DNA from 4 places in the Neomicrococcus aestuarii genome. Region 3 is predicted to be linked to each of the others. Evidence: riboswitches for the same ligand, from Rfam matches in the RefSeq annotation. Region 3 holds a riboswitch; each other region holds the start of a gene.
What was found. A riboswitch is a leader RNA that binds a small molecule or an ion and turns the genes downstream of it on or off. The one in region 3 is predicted to bind S-adenosylmethionine.
Positions count from the first base shown of each region.

Region 1 (4,877 bases), 1.4 Mb from region 3:
GTTCGTACGAAACCAAAGAGGGCGAACGCCGCACCGTAATGGAGCTTGAGGTCGAGGAAATCGGCCCATCGCTTCGTTTCGCTTCGGCAAAGGTTAGCCGTGCTCAGCGCTCCGGCGGTGGCGGCGGCAACTTCGGTGGTGGAAATTCTGGTGGCAACTTCAACGGGGGCAACTCCGGTGGAGGCGGCAACTGGGGCGCAGCTAACGCTCAGCCACAGCGCCAGAATGACAACCCGTGGGAAAGCAGTGCTTCCACCTCATCTTCGGATGGTTGGGGCAACGACCTCGGGAACGACGAACCACCGTTCTAAACATCCCGCTCACGCGGGAGATCGTCCTCGATCTTCTATAAACAAAACATTCACCATCCCGCAGATTGATCTGCGGGCTCCAACAGAAAAGGAGCTCCACGATGGCTAAGGCTGAACTCCGTAAGCCCAAACCAAAGTCGAATCCATTGAAGGCCGCCGATGTGACGGTCATCGACTACAAGGACGTAGCTTTGCTGCGTAAGTTCATCTCCGATCGCGGAAAGATCCGTGCACGTCGCGTGACCGGCGTTTCCGTTCAGGAACAGCGCAAGATTGCTCAGGCAATCAAGAACGCTCGTGAAGTCGCCTTGTTGCCTTACTCCGGCGCTGGCCGCGGCTAAGGAAGGAAAACAAACATGGCAAAGCTCATTTTGACTCACGAAGTTACCGGACTCGGTACTCCTGGCGACGTAGTGGAAGTAAAGAACGGTTACGCACGTAACTACCTTCTCCCACGCGGCTTCGCAATGCCGTGGACCAAGGGTGCAGAAAAGCACGTTGAGGCTCTCAACGCTGCTCGCGCCGCAAAGGCCATTGCAAACCTCGAGGATGCACAGGCTTTGGCTGCAAAGCTCAAGTCCACCACCATTCGTCTCTCCGTCAAGGCTGGTGAAGCGGGACGCCTCTTCGGCACCGTCAAGCCAGCTGACATCGCAGCAGCAATCGAAGAAGCCGGCCTCGGCAACCTCGACCGCCGCTCGATCGAGATCCAGGACGCCATCAAGTCTGTTGGTAACCACTCGGTTACCGCTCGCTTGCACGAAGACGTCTTGGCTGCATTCGACGTTCAGGTTGTTGCCGCAAAGGGCAAGTAACCTTCACGCTGAATAGCTGAGAATTTAGAAGAGCCGCTCCCGGTTGGGGGCGGTTCTTCTTTTTGTTCTTCCACTTCAACATCTTCACTTCCGAGCTCTCGTCATGCCTGCTCTCGTCTTCTCGGTGCTCTTCTTGAACCTAGTTCTGGCCGCTTGTTTTTGTTGGCAGTGTCTTGCTGCGCGTTCTTACCGCGCGGCACCGGCGTCCCGTGCGGCGACGTAGCGATTGTTGTGTCGCCGAATGTCGAGACGTACAGATTGTTGCGTGGCCGAAAACCGAAACGTACGGATAGTTGCACGCCCATCGGCTCGACGTAGCGATTGTTGTGTGGCGCGCGCTGGCGTCGTAGCCAATGTTGCTTGGCCGAATGTCGAAACGTACGGATTGTTGCGGGCCATTCGGCGCTGCGTAGCTGGTGTTGCGTCATCGTAGTTTCAATAGCGACGATCACACAACACCAGCTACGTTTGGTCTTCTACCGGGGCTCCACAGTTCCGTTCATCACTTCACATCGCCCACGAGGGACCTTTCATGACGTCCAGTGACGCATTGAGAGGGGTGCTAGTACTCCCCGAGATGGCGGCGAAGTGATTCCGCCCGCGTCGATTGAATGATCAAGTGACGCTGGGATTGATGTTTCTTCGATGTTTCCGGACTATTTCCATCTTCTGTTCTATGTCAATAGCTGGTTCCTTAGCTTTTCGAAATGTTTCGCCCACTTTTGACGAGTAGATCGAATACGCCTTACCGTTGAACTCAGAATCAAGAGAGTCAATGACAAGCCCTGGCTGGTTGACCGGCAACCCTCTGGTAGTAGTGGGGTGCTCCAGGTGACGATTCGGCGTTCGGGGAACTCCGCAACGCAAGTACTGCATCCGACCAACGGACTGCGGACGAGTTACCTAAGGAACTGTTATGACCGCCAGCGTAGAGAGCACCACCGTTACCACCGGTAGCGGCACCATTTCTCATGATGTGGGAGCTCAGTCCCTCCGTCAGGCATTTTCACGTTTCCCATCAGGCGTTGCCGCGTTGTGCGCAATCGTCAACGGGGAACCTCAGGGAATCGTGGCCTCTTCCTTCACGGTTGGCGTTTCCCTTGAGCCACCACTGGTGATGTTCGCAGTACAAAATTCGTCCCGCACGTGGCCAATCGTCCGCGGCGCAGAGCGCATTGGCGTATCCATCCTTGGCGAGAGCCACGAAGGTGTCTGCCGCCAGATCGCATCCCGCAATGGCGATCGCTTCGCTGGCCTCAACCTTGCATCCACTGATGACGGAGCCTTGTTCCTTGAGGACGCAGCACTATGGCTGGACTGCACCGTTGAGTCCGAGTTCCCTGCAGGGGACCACCAGGTGGTGCTCTTGCGCGTTCACGGCCACGAATCCCACGGCGACGCTAACGAACCACTGGTTTTCCATGGCTCGGCCTTCCGCACGCTCAAGGACAACGCGCTCGTCTAAACGCGCCAGTTCAGACACGTTCGTCTAGACGCGCTTGTCTAGAAGCCGACCGCGCTGAATCGCCACCGCCCGGCATCACTTGCCGGGCGCGCGCTTATCTCTCTGCTGATTGGTTCAGCACTTCGGCGTAGTGCCGATGTCCTACACGCACAAGCTCTTTCAAGACCTCTAGGTCTATGTCGGCGAGCTTATTGACGTATACGCAGGCGACCGCCGTCTTGTGCTTGCCAAGCTTGGCGAGTAGTTCGGCGGATTCCGGAGCCTCTTTGATTCCGTACAGCGACAGGCTTGCCTTGCGCGGCGAGAATCCCACCATGGGTGCCGTTCCTTCGTGCCCACTGTCATAGCGGTAAAAGTACTCGTCGAAGCCCACAATGGTGGGTCCCCACATCACCGGTGGCTTGCCGGTGACTTCCTCCATGAGCTCCAGCAGCACTTCGCCGTCCGCACGCCGCGTGGGGTGCTCTACGGAAGCGATGAACTCGCGAGGGTCAACAACTGTGGGTTGCGTCTTGTTCTCGGCCATAAACACCAATGTAGTGGCCCTGCGTGCTCTCTGTCGCGACATCGATAAACGCTCCACTTCGCACGGGGCGCCATCTGAAACCACTCACGCTGCACAGTGTCTCCAATGGCGCGTCATCATCACGAGGCATTCGTTGCCCTCAAACCGAGTGGCCGGCTGGTGATGACGCCACAACTGACGGACTCCAAACGGCGGATGCACTCGATGCACGGATGAAAGCTTCCAGTCAAGTTCTTAGCATGATCCCGCGCGTGTCTGTGCACAAGTACCCCCAACCTGTGGATAACTCTTGTGGGTATCCCCAAATTTTCAAGTATTTATCCACTGTAGATCGGCTTGAACCTGGAGGTGGCGCTTGAACCTTTGTGGAAAAGTATTTTGAATCCACAGCTGTGAATTTGTGTTTAGCCTAGTCAGAGCTGGTTAATGGTCAGAAACAAGGTTGGGGTCACAGGGATATCCCCAAGTTATACACATGGGCGGTGGATGAATGTGTCAGTTATGCACATGGCCTGTGGATAACTCATTTGAGTCGGACGAACTACGGGACTATGGTTGCCTGAGCTCTATATCGCAGAGTGCCTATTTTCCATCCCCAACGTTGGTCTTTTCTAAGTGTCACTGGGTGTCAGGACAATGGACTTCTGACGCAAGAGCTAAGAATTGCGCCGCCGTGGGCTTTCACGGGATCACGCTAAGTACATCAAGGGGAATTCGTGGCCGTTCAGCACCTGGACAACGCATCACGTTCTGAAGACACGCAGTTTGCGCGCACGCCACCGCAAGACATCGTTGCAGAACAGAGCGTTTTGGGCGGCATGATGCTCTCCAAGGATGCCATCGCCGACTGCATCGAAGTCCTTCGCGGCCCGGATTTCTACCGACCAAACCACGAGGCTATTTACGAGGCCATCCTTGACCTCTACGGCAAGGGCGAACCTGCTGACGCAGTCACGGTGGCAGATGAGCTGACCAAGCGCGGAGAAATCGGCCGCATCGGCGGTCCCGGTTACCTACACACGCTCATTCAGTCCGTTCCAACAGCCGCCAACGCCGGCTACTACGCCGAGATTGTGCACGAACGCGCAGTACTGCGCAGGCTCGTCGAAGCAGGTACCCGCATTGTGAACATGGGGTACTCGCAAGGCGGCGAAGTCGAAGAGATCGTCAATGCTGCTCAAGCGGAGATCTACACCGTCTCTGAGCGAGAGACCGCAGAAGACTACGTGGCCCTTCGCGACATCATGGAAGCCACGGTCGACGAGATCGAGGCTAACGGCAGCCGGGGCGACGGCCTCACCGGTGTCCCCACCGGCTTTTACGAACTCGATGAGCTCACGCAGGGTCTCCACGGCGGACAGATGATCGTCATCGCCGCACGTCCCGCAATGGGTAAGTCCACGTTCGCGCTGGACTTCGCCCGCTCGGCAGCCATCCACCATGACATGGCCACGGTGTTCTTCTCCCTGGAAATGGGCCGTAACGAGATCGCGATGCGCTTGCTCTCCGCGGAGGGACAGCTCATGCTCCAGGACTTGCGTAAGGGTAACGTGCGTAACGAGGACTGGCAGAAGATCGCCAACACCATGGGACGCCTCAACAGCGCGCCCTTGTTCATTGACGATTCGCCCAACATGTCGCTTATGGAAATCCGTGCCAAGTGCCGCCGTCTGAAGCAGAAGAATGACCTCAAACTGGTCATCATTGACTACCTGCAGCTCATGAGCTCCGGCAAGCGCGTGGAATCCCGTCAGCAAGAA
Region 1 is NZ_JACHDR010000001.1:1,703,117-1,707,993, forward strand. Features, by position in the region: gene HD598_RS07610 (single-stranded DNA-binding protein) at 1-311, shown strand, start outside; gene rpsR (30S ribosomal protein S18) at 413-652, shown strand; gene rplI (50S ribosomal protein L9) at 668-1,126, shown strand; SAM riboswitch class IV at 1,888-2,002, shown strand; gene HD598_RS07625 (flavin reductase family protein) at 2,043-2,591, shown strand; gene HD598_RS07630 (DUF1801 domain-containing protein) at 2,686-3,117, opposite strand; gene dnaB (replicative DNA helicase) at 3,834-4,877, shown strand, end outside.
Region 1: it holds a riboswitch for S-adenosylmethionine, as region 3 does, so the genes downstream of both, HD598_RS07625 (flavin reductase family protein) here and HD598_RS01425 (hypothetical protein) in region 3, are expected to answer to the same signal.

Region 2 (4,877 bases), 1.1 Mb from region 3:
GAAGTGACTCTCAGTACTGGGTCCAGCACCAGCACGAACATCAGCACAGACTCCGCCGCAGGCGACGCCCTCACTAGTCCTTCGGCCTCCTCTTCAGTCGGGTCGAACTCCACGGCATCGAGCGGAGTTTCGAGTCATAGTGGTGCTCAGAAGACAACGAGCGCTGCGGTCAAGGCTGGAGCATCCTCAAACACGATCCAAAGCGCCGTAGATGGCGCAGCAACTGTCGGCAGCGCAGCAACGAAAGTCCGTGCAGTATCTGGCGACGGTCTAGTAAACGGAGGCAGCGCAGTAAACGGAGACAATGCCGTATCCGGCGCTAACTCTGCAACTGGCATCAAGGATCGTGCTCGGGACGCTATCGGTGGCGGTCTTGCCGCAGGATCTTCCGACGATCTCGTCGAAGACATTTCAAGCCCGATCTCGGGATCGGCAGGCAAGATTGCGGATGATTCCACCAACGGTCTGGTGAGCGGTGTCGCCGGTAGTGCTGCGCAGCAGTCCAGAAGAGTCGTCCAGGGAATCACTACAGATCAGGGAGTCACTACAGGCCAGGGAACCGTGACTGATTCCGGCACGGTAGCTCGTCAAGGAGTCACTGCGCGAAGCGTGCTTCCCGAGCAACCCGCAACACCAAAGTCTGTCCCGGAAGACTCCTTTGTCACCAAGGCTTCTCGAGTGGATTCAGTCCTCGTGAACCACTCCGCTGATCAGTCATCGGTCGCAAATTCTGAGGCCGCAAAGCCAGCTGTAACTGAGTCTGCGGCAGACGCCGTCGCCTCGAACGGAACAGGTTCACGCGGAGTCGCCTCGATCGAACTCCCAGCCAAGCCTGAGGCCCCGGCGAAGTAGATGAAGCAAAAAGGAGCTCCTCCCCAGAACCAGGTGGTTCGGGAGAGGAGCTTATCTATTTCTAGCGAAACTTACGCGAGAACTTAGGCAAGAACCTGACGCTTAGAGCTGATGACTCCAGTATTGAAGCCGGCCAAGTGCAAGCCACCGTGGAATCGGGCGTGCTCGATCTTCACGCAACGATCCATGACAACATTCATGCCAGCGGCTTCGGCATCGTGGGCAACACCCTCGTGCCACGAACCCAACTGCAACCAGATGGTCTTCGCGCCGATTGCTTTGGCCTCTTCCAAAACACCTGGAAGATCATCGTGCTTGCGGAAGACTTCCACCAGATCCGGAACCTCCGGCAAGTCAGCCAACGAAGCGTAGACCGGCTGGCCCAAGATCTCTTTGACCGTGGGGTTGATGAAGTAAACCTTGTAACGCGTCGAAGACAACAAGTACGTCGCCACGAAGTAGGAAGCGCGGCTTGGCTTATCGCTCGCGCCAACAATCGCAATCGTCTTCGTGGAGCGCAAGATATTGAGCCGCTCGGGAGCCGAAGGGCCCTCCCACGTGCGCTCTGGGGAAGCGGGCTGCGCCGTCGTAATATCCGTCATTACTTCACTCCAATTTCGCAAGCAGGCGCCGGAACTTCGGCCGCAACCTCAGCGGAATCCGCCTCTTGCGAAGCCGCAAGCGCCTGATCCAAGTCCCAAATAATGTCCTCAACGTCCTCGATGCCCACCGAGATACGAATGAGATCCTCAGGAATGCCGCCCGCGAGCATCTGCTCCGCGGTCAGCTGCTGGTGAGTGGTGGACGCCGGGTGCAACACCAGCGTCTTCGCGTCGCCAATGTTGGCAAGGTGAGAAGCCAGCTGCAGGTTCTCGATGAACTTCGCGCCCGCCGCGCGGCCGCCCTTCACACCGAAGCTGAAGACCGAGCCAACGCCCAACGGCAAAAGCTCCTTCGCGCGGTCAAAGTGCGGGTGACCCGGCAAGCCGGCGTAGTTCACGTACTCGATGCGGTCGTCGTTATTGAGCCACTCAGCAATCGTCTTGGCGTTCGCCAAATGTGCGTCCATGCGCTGCGGCAACGTCTCCACACCAATCAACAACTGGAACGCAGACTGCGCAGGAAGGCTCGGCCCAATGTCACGCAACTGCTCCGAACGCAGCTTCGTCAAGAAACCGTACTCACCGAAGTTGCCCCACCAAGACACATTTCCGTAGCTCGGAACCGGTTCCGTCATCGCAGGGAACTTGCCGTTGCCCCAGTTGAAACGGCCAGATTCTACGACGACGCCGCCAAGCGTCGTACCGTGACCGCCCAGGAACTTCGTGGCCGAGTGAATGATGATGTCCGCGCCGTGTTCGAACGGGCGAATCAGATACGGGGGAGTCAGTGTGGAGTCCACGATGAGCGGGATGCCCGCCTCATTCGCGACGGCCGCGAGACCCTTCAAATCCGCGATGTCGCCCGAAGGGTTCGCCACGATCTCCGTGTAAAGAGCCTTGGTGTTCTCCGTGATCGCAGCCTTGAAATCAGCCGGATCGCCGGACTCGATGAACGTGGTCTCGACGCCGAAGCGGCGAAGCGTCACGTCAAGCTGCGTGATGGTGCCGCCGTAGAGCTTGGACGAAGCCACAATGTGATCGCCAGTGCCACACAGAGCGGCGAAAGTGATGAACTCAGCGGCCATGCCGGAGCTCGTCGCCACCGCGCCAATGCCGCCTTCGAGCGACGCGATGCGCTCTTCGAAAGCCGCAACCGTTGGGTTGCCAATGCGTGAGTAGATGTTGCCGTACTTCTGCAGCGCGAAGAGGTTCGCGGCATCATCAGCGTCCTTGAAAACGAAGGACGTGGTCTGGTGAATGGGGATCGCACGGGATCCGTGCTCAGCGTCCGGCGTGCCGCCCGCGTGCAATGCACGAGTACGGAATCCGAAGGTGTGCTCTGAATTTTGAGACAAAGAGGAAACTCCTTCCATCGGTCCTGGCGGTAGCACCGTTCCTGTCCGTTCACGCAGGTGATCGGGCGGAGGGTTGCTGCGGCGTCGTCGATCCAGGTCTCTCAGCCGCTCGGGATGGTTGCTCCAACGATCCTAATTTGCGCGAGCCGGTGGCGGCGAATCGAAGAGTCGATTTGTTGCGGGCTGCTCCGTGTTTGCGGACGGGTCCGAGATCGCGGCTGTGGTCAGATGCTTGTCCGCATCCGCGTTTGCTCGCACTAGTCCGCGTTCACTTGGCTGCATTCACGTTCGTTCGTCCGAATTCGCGTTTGATTGTCCGAATCCACGAACCGGTGCCCGTGGTTACCATTTCGCTCGGGTGTGCCTTTTACTAGACGCGAGCGTTGAGTGAATCCTCTGGGATGGTGATGATTTCGGCGTTTTCCACGCTTGGGTGGCGCTCGCCCGTGAGCGCATCCATTGTCAGACGGATGAGCGTTCCATGGCTGACCATGATGACGCGCTTGCCGGGGAAGTCTTGCTGAACTTGCCGAACCGCAGCAGCCCCGCGTTCGCCAACAGCCTTGGAGCGTTCGACGTTCGGGAGGAGTCCGCTCTCGAAAGCTTTGTCCTCATACTCATCGAGCCCGTCGCAGCTCACGCGTGCTGGTGGGTGGAGTGCATCTTGGACTTCCGCGCTCAGCGTCACGCGGCACTGCCCTTCGAGGTCGCCGTACGAGCGTTCCTTGAGTTCCGGGTACGTCTTGATGTGCTGGTCGCAGCCCAGCTCATCGGCCAAAATCTTCGCGGTTTCCAGCGCACGCTTCAGCGGGGACGAAACAATGACATCCCACGGGCCATTGCTTTTCAGCAGCTTGGCAGTCTCATGCGCTTGAAGACGCCCGTGATCATTGAGGGGAACATCGGTTCCGCCCTGCAGCAGACCTTCCGCGTTCCAATCGGTTTGGCCGTGACGTACGAATGCTAGGTGCGATTGGCCTGATTCGACGTTTGCCTGTTCCATAGATCGAGCTTAGCGCTGATCAGGGCGTTTGAGCCGGGTGGCCGAGCATTAGTTGACTGCCTGAGCAGGATTCTCCTAGCTCAACGACTCTCGATAGATGTTGTAGTGGTCTCCAAACCGAGAGTTCGAATTGGACTGAAACATCGATTAGACGTTACGCCCACGCGGGAATGGTCTAGGAACACCTGCGGCAACCAGAAGGCTCGCGAACGTAGCTGGATTCATCAGTTCATTCCAACCCCACCTGCACATCCCCAGACCCATCGAGCGAATTGAATCCTCGCGTTGCTTCTCTTCGTAGACAACCTGACCGGCATCCTTGCCGGAGACGGTCTTGGATCTCGTGTACTTCTGGGCGCCATCAAACTCGCCCACGATCTGGGCGTTTCTCCATAGATAGTCCGGCCTTGCGATGCGGCCATTAGGCAACTGGAACGATTGTTGAAGTTCGGGCTCCTCAAAGCCCAGCCGATACATCAACGCGCGGCTCATTGATTCGCCGACGGATTCAGACTCGGTGCGCGAGAATTTGGCCGCAATTTGAATCCTTGAGCGGCGACGATTGTCGGGAAGGCTTAAGGCAAGCTCTTCCAATTTCTGATGGGTCCAATGATGCCCGTGTGCTTGTCCGCGCCTGAGCAAGTATTCGAATGCAACTACTCGATCCTCGAATGACAGCTCATGGAAGCTACGAGTGAGTGCAATGTCCAGTGGTTCCGCAAGCAAGGGAAATTCCCAAGATCCAAACGTCAAAGATCTAGGCGCGTTAGGCGTCAACAGTTGGCCACGAATGAGTGGGGGTTTGGGGAGCACGTGAGATCCATTGCTGGTGGAGCGCTTGTTATACCGAGCGATTGCGTCCTGCTCATTTCCATAGCAGCTCACCTGTTTGCGTTTCCTGACGGCATTCACGGAGTTCACGCCAACATTTACGAGATTGCTGACGGGTGAGTCGAATTGGATGAGTGGGACCCCATAAAGAGACAACGCGGAGAGGCCAACCAGAACTGATCTCTTTCCTGTAAGTCCGAAGGCGCCGATAAAACTCCTGCGACGATCAGCGAA
Region 2 is NZ_JACHDR010000001.1:1,413,296-1,418,172, reverse strand. Features, by position in the region: gene HD598_RS06255 (hypothetical protein) at 1-852, shown strand, start outside; gene HD598_RS06250 (CoA-binding protein) at 936-1,454, opposite strand; gene HD598_RS06245 (O-acetylhomoserine aminocarboxypropyltransferase/cysteine synthase family protein) at 1,454-2,809, opposite strand; SAM riboswitch class I at 2,821-2,930, opposite strand; gene HD598_RS06240 (histidine phosphatase family protein) at 3,180-3,812, opposite strand; gene HD598_RS06235 (hypothetical protein) at 3,960-4,877, opposite strand, start outside.
Region 2: it holds a riboswitch for S-adenosylmethionine, as region 3 does, so the genes downstream of both, HD598_RS06245 (O-acetylhomoserine aminocarboxypropyltransferase/cysteine synthase family protein) here and HD598_RS01425 (hypothetical protein) in region 3, are expected to answer to the same signal.

Region 3 (4,877 bases):
GGGCTTGATGATTTCGGCCGGAATAATGGTTGCGACGATCGCCCCTGCGAAGGATCCGATCAGCGCGATGCCAGCCATCGGGAGGGCGGTTCTGAGGTCCGGATGCGCACGGCGGTAGTACGTGATGGCCGAGGTGGTGGTTCCGAAGATCGAGCCCATTTTGTTGGTCGCGAGCGCTTGAACTGGGGTGATTCCCGGAATCAGCAACATGATGGGAAGTTGGATCAGGCCGCCACCACCCACGACCGCATCAATCCAACCTGCCGCGAGTCCGGCGATGATCACCATAAGCACCGTCGAAAGTTGGATATCTTCCAAGCCAGAGCCCGGCAGGGTTGTCAACCACTCCATCAGCAGGTCCCAGCTTTCTCGCGTCACGTCACTCGGTCATGTTTCGCAGCCATATTTCCTAGTCACACCGGCGTACGTCTCCGTTGCACTTCTCGTCGATCGCACGGCCTTACGTACGTCTTCGTCAAACACTGGCGGCCACGACCAAGGTTCAAAAACTTACCCTGGTCGCGGCCGCCATGTTCATTACTGTTTGCTTGATTTTCTACTTGACTAGTTTGGTTAGGTAGTCAGCGATCTTCTCAAGCTCAACGTTTTGAGCTTCACCGGTTGCGCGGTCCTTCACTTCCACCACGCCGTCAGCCAAACCGCGGCCGACCACCACGATGGTGGGGACACCGATGAGTTCTGCGTCGGAGAACTTCACGCCTGCGGAAACCTTGGGACGATCGTCGTAGATGACGTCCAGTCCGCGTGCTTCCAAGTCCGCGACAAGGTTGTCAGCTGCTGCGAATAGTTCCTCGCCCTTACCGGTGACGACGAGGTGCACATCTGCGGGTGCAACAGCTCGCGGCCACACGATGCCCTTGTCGTCGTGGCTGGCTTCGACGATCGCAGCTACGGCACGCGTAACACCGATGCCGTAAGAGCCCATCGTGACCGTGGTGAGCTTGCCGTTCTGGTCCAGAACCTGTAGGCCAAGTGCCTTCGCGTACTTCTGACCGAGCTGGAAGATGTGTCCCATTTCCATGCCGCGCGCCAATTCGAGTGGGCCGGATCCGTCTGGAGCCAAGTCGCCTTCGCGAACTTCGGAGGCTTCGACGATGCCGTCCCACGTGAAGTCGCGACCAGCGACCAAACCGAAGACGTGCTTGTCTTTCTCGTTGGCGCCCGTGATCCATTCGGTTCCAGGAACCACGCGAGGATCGACGAGGTAATGCAGGCCCGTCTTGGATCCTTCTGCACCCAACAGCACGTTGTCCGTGCCGAGAGCTGGGCCAAGGTAGCCCTTGACGATCAGCGGCTGAGTCTTGAGGTCCTCATCTGTGGCTTGCTCAACGGAAACTTCGCCGCCGATGCCCAGGATGCCGCCGATGGTTGCTTCCATGCGCTTGGTGTCTACGTTGCGGTCGCCTGGCAAGCCCACAACCACAAGACGACGTTCGCCTTCTGGTGTGACCACGGCGAGGACGACGTTCTTCAACGTGTCCGCGCCAACCCACGGGCGATCTTCGCGCGGCTTGATCTCGTTCGAGGCGTTGACGAGCGTCTCGATGGTGGGGGTGTTCGGGGTGTCGTGTACTTCGAACGCAGGCGCGTTCGTGTAGTCGATAGATTCGGGCACCACGGTGGTCACGGCTTCAACGTTCGCGGCGTAGCCGCCGGCCGAACGAACGTAGGTGTCTTCGCCGGCCGCGGATGGGTGCAAGAACTCTTCAGATTTGGATCCGCCCATGGCGCCCGCGGTCGCCTTTACAACCACGATTTCAAGGCCGAGGCGCTCGAAAATCGTCAGGTAGGCGGCACGGTGCGCGTTGTATGCGGCTTCCAAACCTTCGTCGTCGATCGTGAAGGAGTATGAGTCCTTCATGATGAATTCGCGACCGCGCAGGAGCCCAGCACGCGGACGTGCTTCGTCGCGGTACTTGGTCTGGATCTGGTACAGGTACACAGGGAGGTCCTTGTACGAGCTGTACAGGTCCTTCACCAAGAGGGTGAACATTTCCTCGTGCGTTGGTGCAAGAAGGTAGTCCGCTTCTTTGCGGTCCTTGAGGCGGAAAATGCCGTCGCCGTATTCGGTCCAACGGTTCGTGGCTTCGTAAGGTTCCTTCGGCAGCAAGGCTGGGAAGTGCACTTCCTGAGCACCGATCGCGTTCATTTCGTCGCGAACGATGTTTTCAACCTTCCCAAGAACCTTCAGTCCGAGCGGTAGCCAAGAGTAGATGCCCGGGGCAGCGCGGCGAATGTAGCCAGCGCGCACGAGGAGCTTGTGGCTCGCTACTTCGGCGTCAACAGGATCATCACGCAGAGTGCGCAAGAAAAGCGAGGAAAGGCGTAGTGCCACGATGAGTTAGTCCATTCTGCGATGCGTCCATCGCGTCAAATGTGTAATGCGCGTCTTGCGAGAGCTCAACGGTAGTTGAAGTCCTCGCGACACACGCAACGCAATGAGAACTACTTTAATGCAGTTTCGGCGATAGACCGCCATAAGCAGCACTACGCTCCAAACACATCGAAGCATCTAGCCTCAACTTTTCAGCATTTACAGGCTCAGATTCTAAGTGTCGTGATGCTCAGCTAGATTCTTTGACGGATCAAGAAGTCCGACCTCACGCCCTCCGGCTGGTCGGCTGGCAACCGCGCAACGCGCACGGTGCCCCCGGAGGAAGATCTGCTCGCGGCAAGTTGCCGTGGGAAGAGCGAAAGGAAACCTGATTTGTCTCAGAACACCGCTACCCTCGGCCGTGTCTACATGGTCGAAAACGCCATCGGTCAGCCTGCTGCCGTCGTGAAGTTGGACGAACATACTTGCTGGTACTACCGACCAGGGCACAAAGTTCATCCGATCCAGGTCCGACTGGCTATGTCGGAGCCCATCATCGGGACCGTCACCGACATCGAGATTCTCAACGAGAACTCCTTCGAATGCTCCGTCAATGGTGAGCGCATCGCCTGGTTCAACCACAACGCGCAAGCTATCCCTGTTGATCAGACGGCCGTGCTGCGTGGTCACTCTGTCATCCAGTTCTTGGACGAGTCAGGCAGCTCATCCTTGATTACGTACGCAAAAGCCGAAGACTGGCGAGTCTGTCTGACTGACCCAGAATTTCTCACCAATTCTTAGGCGTCGGTAAGCAGTTCCCGTCGTCTGGTCCGGCGTTGTTGCTTAACGCCGGACCGTTTCTATGTGGTTGTCAGGGCACGCCCGTCGTGCTCACCAGTGGTGTCTAGTGGCGTGACGGGGTGTCACGATCAGGCTGACCCAAACCTCGGATCACCTGAAGCTTTTCGAAACGGACTCGAACCAATCCCACGAACCAACCAGGAAGCATCGGGCGCCCCTTAAGACACTTCCGTAGTGTGGGCACGCGCGCTTCATCAAGGCGCGGGCGTCTTGGCTGGTGTTAGGGTGTGAGGCCGTGGCGGAAGTAGTGGTTTCGTAAAGGGATCTGGTTGGGGTCGACGGCTTTCGGTGGAACCCAGTACGGGACCCCGGAACTAACGTTGATTCGCCAGTCGGTTTCGTGCACGAGTTGATGATGGTAATGACACACCAGTGCCCCGTTATCAATCGTGGTCGGACCGCCTTGGGACCATTCCTTCACATGATGGGCTTCGCACCCATCCGCCGGAACCGTGCACCCCGGGGCAGTGCAACCGAGATCTCTCGTATACAAGATTTTGCGTTGTTCTTGAGTGAACAACCGTTGCGGCTCCCCCACATCCAACACCCTGCCCTCACCATTCAACACAACCGGCAGGATCTGCGCATCACACGCAATCTTACGGATCATGCCCGGATCTACCGGGCCTAGCTGGGCTGAATGCGATAAATACTTCTCATCAGCTGCCACCCGACCCTGCAACGTTTCCAAGTCGATCGCGACCATTACTTGGGGTCGTAACCCACCGTTGACTGGTAGCTTCTTAGACTCCAACCCAGCCCGCACACTACGCACCAAACCGTCGGCAAGCTTTTGCGCGCGAGTGCGCGAATCCTTCAACACCTCCGGCACCTCATGAACGTCACCATTCACATCAAGGCACGACCCCGTGCTCCCCGAGGTGGTGGCATTCGGGGTTATGGCGTTACCCGCTTCATCCGTGGTGCCCTTGGCGCCGCCAGAGGTGCTGGCATCAGTGCCGGTGGTGGTTTTGACGCGGGGGTTGGCTTCGAAGGTGGAACCGGCTGCGATGACGGCCCATTGTTCGTCGTCGAAATAGAACTCCCCATGATTCAAACCGTATTTGCGTCCGAGTAGGTGCAAGCCTTGGAACTGACGCTTGAGCTCATCAGTCGCGGTGACATTGTTGGTGTTGAGTCGGTTCAACCAGTTCTTCGCCACTGTGGACACTAACGGGCATCCTCCGGTGCGGTTAGCCCCCACCAGGGCGGCTTCCATCCCCTCACGCGTCGCATCAGCATCCACGCCTTCGGTAGCACTGGCGATGGTTTCGGCTTTACTGATCTCCCGAACCATGGTGGTTGCAGCAAGCAGGGACATGTTCCCGTTCATGAACACATCAGCCACCAGTGGGAGTTTCGCGCCCAGGGATTCCCCGTACTCGTCGAGTCGGTCTCGTAACCCCTCTGCCACGCTGAGGCGGCGCCGGATCTCGGCTTTAGATACCCCCAAATGGGCGGCGAGCTCTTCTTCCGGGTTCTTAGACCGCAACCGGTTCCCGGAACCCGTAGCAGCTTCCCGGGACGCAATATCAACAAACTGTTCCGCCGCATGGACCTGGCCGCGGGCGATCTGGTGGGATAGTTGTTCGATCAGTCCCGCGCATTCTTTCCACGCACCCCGAGACATCGACGCACCCATCAACGAATCCATCGCCGACGAAACAGCCTCGTGGATCAG
Region 3 is NZ_JACHDR010000001.1:316,998-321,874, reverse strand. Features, by position in the region: gene HD598_RS01435 (TSUP family transporter) at 1-351, opposite strand, end outside; gene HD598_RS01430 (proline--tRNA ligase) at 557-2,356, opposite strand; SAM riboswitch class IV at 2,605-2,718, shown strand; gene HD598_RS01425 (hypothetical protein) at 2,729-3,136, shown strand; gene HD598_RS01420 (HNH endonuclease signature motif containing protein) at 3,417-4,877, opposite strand, start outside.

Region 4 (4,877 bases), 710 kb from region 3:
CGGCAGGCTCGGCGAGCAGTTCTCGGGATTCCTTCTGTTACTCATCAACGAAGGAGATCTACCAATGACCACCACGGCCATCCAAGCCCTACCGCGTGTCCCGTATCAGGGAAATGCATCCGCCGACGAGCTCGCGTACTGGAACGGCATTGCTCGCAATGTCGCCAACGAGCTTCAGAAGGATGTTCTGGAACGCGATCGCGCCAACCAGCAGCCACACAAAGAAGTCCAGCTCCTGAAGGACAGCGGTCTTCTCAACTTGTTGGTGCCAGCAGAATTCGGTGGCGCCGGCGGACACTGGGAAACGGCTTTCAACGCTGTCCGCATCATCTCTAGCGTCGACGGCTCCATCGGTCAGCTGCTTGCTTACCACTACATCAACCAGAGCGGCATCGCGTTCTACGCGCTTCCTGAAACGCAACCAGCGTGGTGGCAAGCAACGCTGAACGGTAACTGGCTCTGGGGCGACTCGGTCAACCCGGTTGACCCCGACCTCACGCTAACGGCAGATGGTGACGGCTACCGCCTGAACGGTTTCAAGCACTTCTCCACGGGTTCCGGCGTCGGCGATGTCATCGTCTTCAACGCGCTAGTCGCTGACGGAATCAACCAGGGCAAGATCATCGCGTTCGTTCTCGAGACCACGCGTGAAGGCCTCGAGTTGGTGGATGACTGGGACAACCTCGGCCAGCGCCTTACGGGTTCCGGAAGCGTTCGGAACACCAATGTTCGCATCAATCCCGTGGATGTTCTCGGCGAAGTCACCGACGAACCCATCTCCACCATCCTGACTCCTAGCATCCAGTTGGCGTTCTCCAACTTCTACCTTGGGTCTGCCGAAGGTGCCTTGACGCGTGGCCGCGAGATCCTTCTCGGCCGCAAGAACTCTTGGTTCCTCTCCGGTGTAGATACGTACGCGCAGGACAAGATTTTCCAGCGTACGCTCGGCGAATTGAAGGCGCGCACCGCCGCGGTTGCCGCACTTGCGGAAAAGCTGAATAAGAAATTCGACGACGTCGCAGCTCGCCAAGGTGCCCTCACTTCCGAAGAGCGCTGGGCTTACGCGAATGAGATCGCTGAGCTCAAGGTAGTTTCGACCGAAATCGGCATCGAGGTTTCCAACCGTATTTACGAGGTCACCGGCGCTAGCTCCACCAAGAACAGCGTTGGCCTTGACCTTTATTGGCGCAACGTACGCACGCACACGCTTCACGATCCCGTGGACTACAAGAAGATCGAGGTTGGTGCTTATTACCTCAACGGAGAAGTTCCGCCACTTTCCCTTTACACCTAAACCTTGATCGCCTTCATCTAGGCATCTAGGGAGAAAACGAAGGCGCCGGCTCGCAACCAAACTTTGGTCATGAGAGCCGGCGCTTTCCACGTCTCCAGATTCTTGAAGTCAGCGCGAATTCCTCCGCAGCACCATCGCCACAACAGCGATCACGGCAATCAATGCCACGACGGAAATCCCCATGACTAAGTTCCAACCTAAAAGTCCAGGCATACTCCCCCAAACTTTCACTCTGGCCACAGTCTTACGAAGGTTGAAAGGGACGTCAAGAGTTAGCCATTCGACGATACGAACGGAGATTGACGAGGCATCACCTTCCTGCGTAGAAGATTCAGGCAATGATCCTACACATTTTGTTTGCTAGTGAAATTATTTCGCACGAAACCCGAATATTCCCGAAGATGTAACATTCTTTGGATTGCTCTTCAGACTCTGATTGTCTATTAGCACCCATCCAGAGCGGCTGAGAGATCTGGCTCGTTGACGCCGCAGCAAATTGACCGAGGGGTCATAGTGCTAACGCCAGAATCGATGGAAACTCGGGCGCCCGCAACGCTGCTCATTTCTGATCAATCGTGCGCAATTCTCGAGATTCCTTCGGATCACAATGACGAAGGAGAACCCGTGATTAACGGACGCAAATTTGCTGCACTTTTTTCAGTGTCTGCGCTCGCGCTTGCAGTTGGAATTTCCGGCTGCTCGCTCAAAGAACCCGTGCAACCTGCTTCTGCACCCGTAGGCGCAGTGGCAGGAGCAGCAAGTGAAGTGGAACTAGCCGAAGTTCCATCCCTCGAGGGCAAGACCATTGGAATTGCGGCCAAAGACATCTTGCATGATTACAGTCGAGGCGTCTATCAGGAGCTAGAAGCACGTATTAAGGAACTCGGCGGTAAGGTCATCGCGACTCAGGCGGAAGCCAAGGATGACAAACATGTGGCGAATGTCGAGAATCTCATCACTCAAAAGCCAGATGCGATCGTAGTGATCCTAGGCGATGCTCAAACTCTGACACCTGCGTTAGCAAAGGTGGACGCCGCTGGAATTCCGCTTTTCACCATTGACTTTCAGACGCCTTACAGCAAGAACAACGTAACGAGCGATAACTGGAACATTGGCACCCATTTGGCTCGGACGCTAGCCGAAGATATCGGTGGAAATGGCGAGATTCTCGCGTTCAATGGGTTCCCAGGTGTCACGCCCTGCCGCATCAGATACGAGAGTCTGCTGTTAGTTCTCAAGGACTATCCAGAGATCAAGATCATCGAACCGGAACTTCAAGATAAATACGAAGACACCATCGAAGACGCAAAGAATCAGATCTCGGATCAGTTGCGCCGCCTGCCGGAAGGGTCCGTAGACGCCATCTGGTCCTGCTGGGATATGCCACTGATCGGTGCGGCGCAGGCCCTCGACACGGCGAACCGAGAGGAAATTGGCCTATACGGCGTGGACGCCGAACCTGGTGCCTTGGATCTCATCGCAGATCCGAATAGCGCATACCAGTTCACCGTCGGGCAGCCGACAGATGCCATTGCTGTCCGTTCTGCGGAAAATATCGCCCGCTTCCTCGGCGGAGAAGAAGACAAAGTTCGGAAAACCACCTACGTCGATCCCATCTTCATCGACAAGGAAAATGTTGCGAAGGTGCGTGCTGACCTTGGAATCTAACCTCGAGCCACTACTGTCCTTAAGCGGCATCACGAAAAGATTTGGCGCTGTAACGGTCCTTTCGGACGTGTCATTGGACCTCCACTCGGGAGAAGTCCTTGGTCTCGTTGGTGAGAACGGAGCGGGAAAGTCCACCCTCATCAAGGTCCTGACAGGACTGTATGCAGCTGACGAGGGGTCGATCCGCCTGAACAGCGAACTCGTAAGCATCAATCGCCCGGCTGACGCCGAGGCGCTGGGCATTGCTGTGATCCACCAAGAGCGACATTTTGCTCCTCAGCTTCGTGTCTACGAACAACTATTCTTGGGCCTCCCCCAACTGTCTGGAGCACTTAGCAATCTTCGAAAGGTTGCTCGCGAAGCATCGGTAAAGATCACTGAAGTCACGGGTCAGTCCCTTGACCCGCATGCACTCGTTTCGGAGCTCACGGTTGCACAACAACAGCTCATTCAAATAACAAGGGCAGTACTTTCCTCCCCGAAAGTTCTCATCCTGGATGAGCCCACAGCACCTCTGGCTTCTAAAGAGGTTAGCCAGCTCTTTGACGTAGTGCGTCGGCTCCAGGCTCAGGGTGTGGGAATCATTTTCGTCTCCCACTATCTGCAAGAGCTCGAAGAAATCACTGACCGAGTAACCGTTCTTAGAAACGGTCTCAAAGTTGCGGACGTACGCTTCCAAGACGGTGCAACCATTGCCCAGATTGTTGAGCTGATGGTCGGTCGACACGTCACAGAATTTGATCACGGTCGCATCCCACGAAAAGCCCAGTCAAACAGTGCCGTCTTGCGATTGTCCGGCTTAACTTCTTCAGGATCTTTGACTGATGTTTCTCTGACCGTCCACGCAGGCGAGATCGTAGGTGTAACGGGACTCGTCGGCTCAGGAATTGAAAATCTTGCGGATGCCGTCGTCGGAGCCAAATCACATACGGGTTCTGTCCACGTTCGTGAACACGAGGTGCAAAGCCCGGCAGAGTTTGTATCTTTCGGCGGCGGAATCGTCCCTTCTAACCGCCGCGCTAACGGCGCTTTCCAGAGGAGTACGGTACGTGAAAATCTGGTCGTCTCCAGCTTGAGTCGTTTGGGTAGGTTGTTCGGGCTTACAAACGTGGCGAAGGAACGGGCTGTTTCCCGTGCTCTTATCTCCCAGCTCGATGTACGTCCAACGGACCCCGAATATGTGGTTGGAAACCTCTCTGGTGGTAACCAGCAGAAGGTGGTGCTTGGTAAGTGGTTGGCAAGTGAAGCGAGTGTATTGGTCCTTGATCAGCCGACTTCCGGGGTTGATGTGGGAAGCCGCACTCAAATCTACGAACAACTAAACAGCCTCGTGGATTCCGGCGCCGGTGCACTTGTCGTCACCGTTGATCTGGAAGAACTAGTGGGCATCGCGGATCGTATCCTCGTCCTGTATCGCGGCCGCATCGTTGCCGAGCTCTCAGGACATGACGTAACGACGGATCAAATCTTAAGGTTGGCGTCCTCGGGCGACGCCAGCTCCAACGAACGAGTAAAGGAGTTGGCATGAGCGTCCTCACTGCATCCGCAACCACCAGTTCCACGACGTCCGCACCAGGAAAGACAAGTGGGAAGTTCTTCGGAAAGCTTGGGTACATCGCCCTTGCAGCTGTACTCGTCATTTTTACTCTTGGGTCCCCCTATTTCCTGACATACGGAAACATCATCACCATCCTCACGCAGGCGTCGGTTTTTGCTGTTGCCGGCGTGGGGTTGGCGATCGTCATCATTTGCGGCGGTGACGACGTCTTGAGCGGTGGTATCGATCTTTCAAGCGGAGCTGTGGCCGGTCTCTCTGGCGCCGTCACGGCTGTGTTGACCGTCAGCGGCGCCAATACTTTTCTTGCCATTCTTGGTGGATTCGGAACCGCCTTGGTGATCGGTTTGATCAACGGAG
Region 4 is NZ_JACHDR010000001.1:1,025,662-1,030,538, forward strand. Features, by position in the region: gene HD598_RS04560 (acyl-CoA dehydrogenase family protein) at 65-1,294, shown strand; gene HD598_RS04565 (hypothetical protein) at 1,403-1,633, opposite strand; SAM riboswitch class I at 1,742-1,832, shown strand; gene HD598_RS04570 (substrate-binding domain-containing protein) at 1,919-2,962, shown strand; gene HD598_RS04575 (sugar ABC transporter ATP-binding protein) at 2,952-4,490, shown strand; gene HD598_RS04580 (ABC transporter permease) at 4,487-4,877, shown strand, end outside.
Region 4: it holds a riboswitch for S-adenosylmethionine, as region 3 does, so the genes downstream of both, HD598_RS04570 (substrate-binding domain-containing protein) here and HD598_RS01425 (hypothetical protein) in region 3, are expected to answer to the same signal.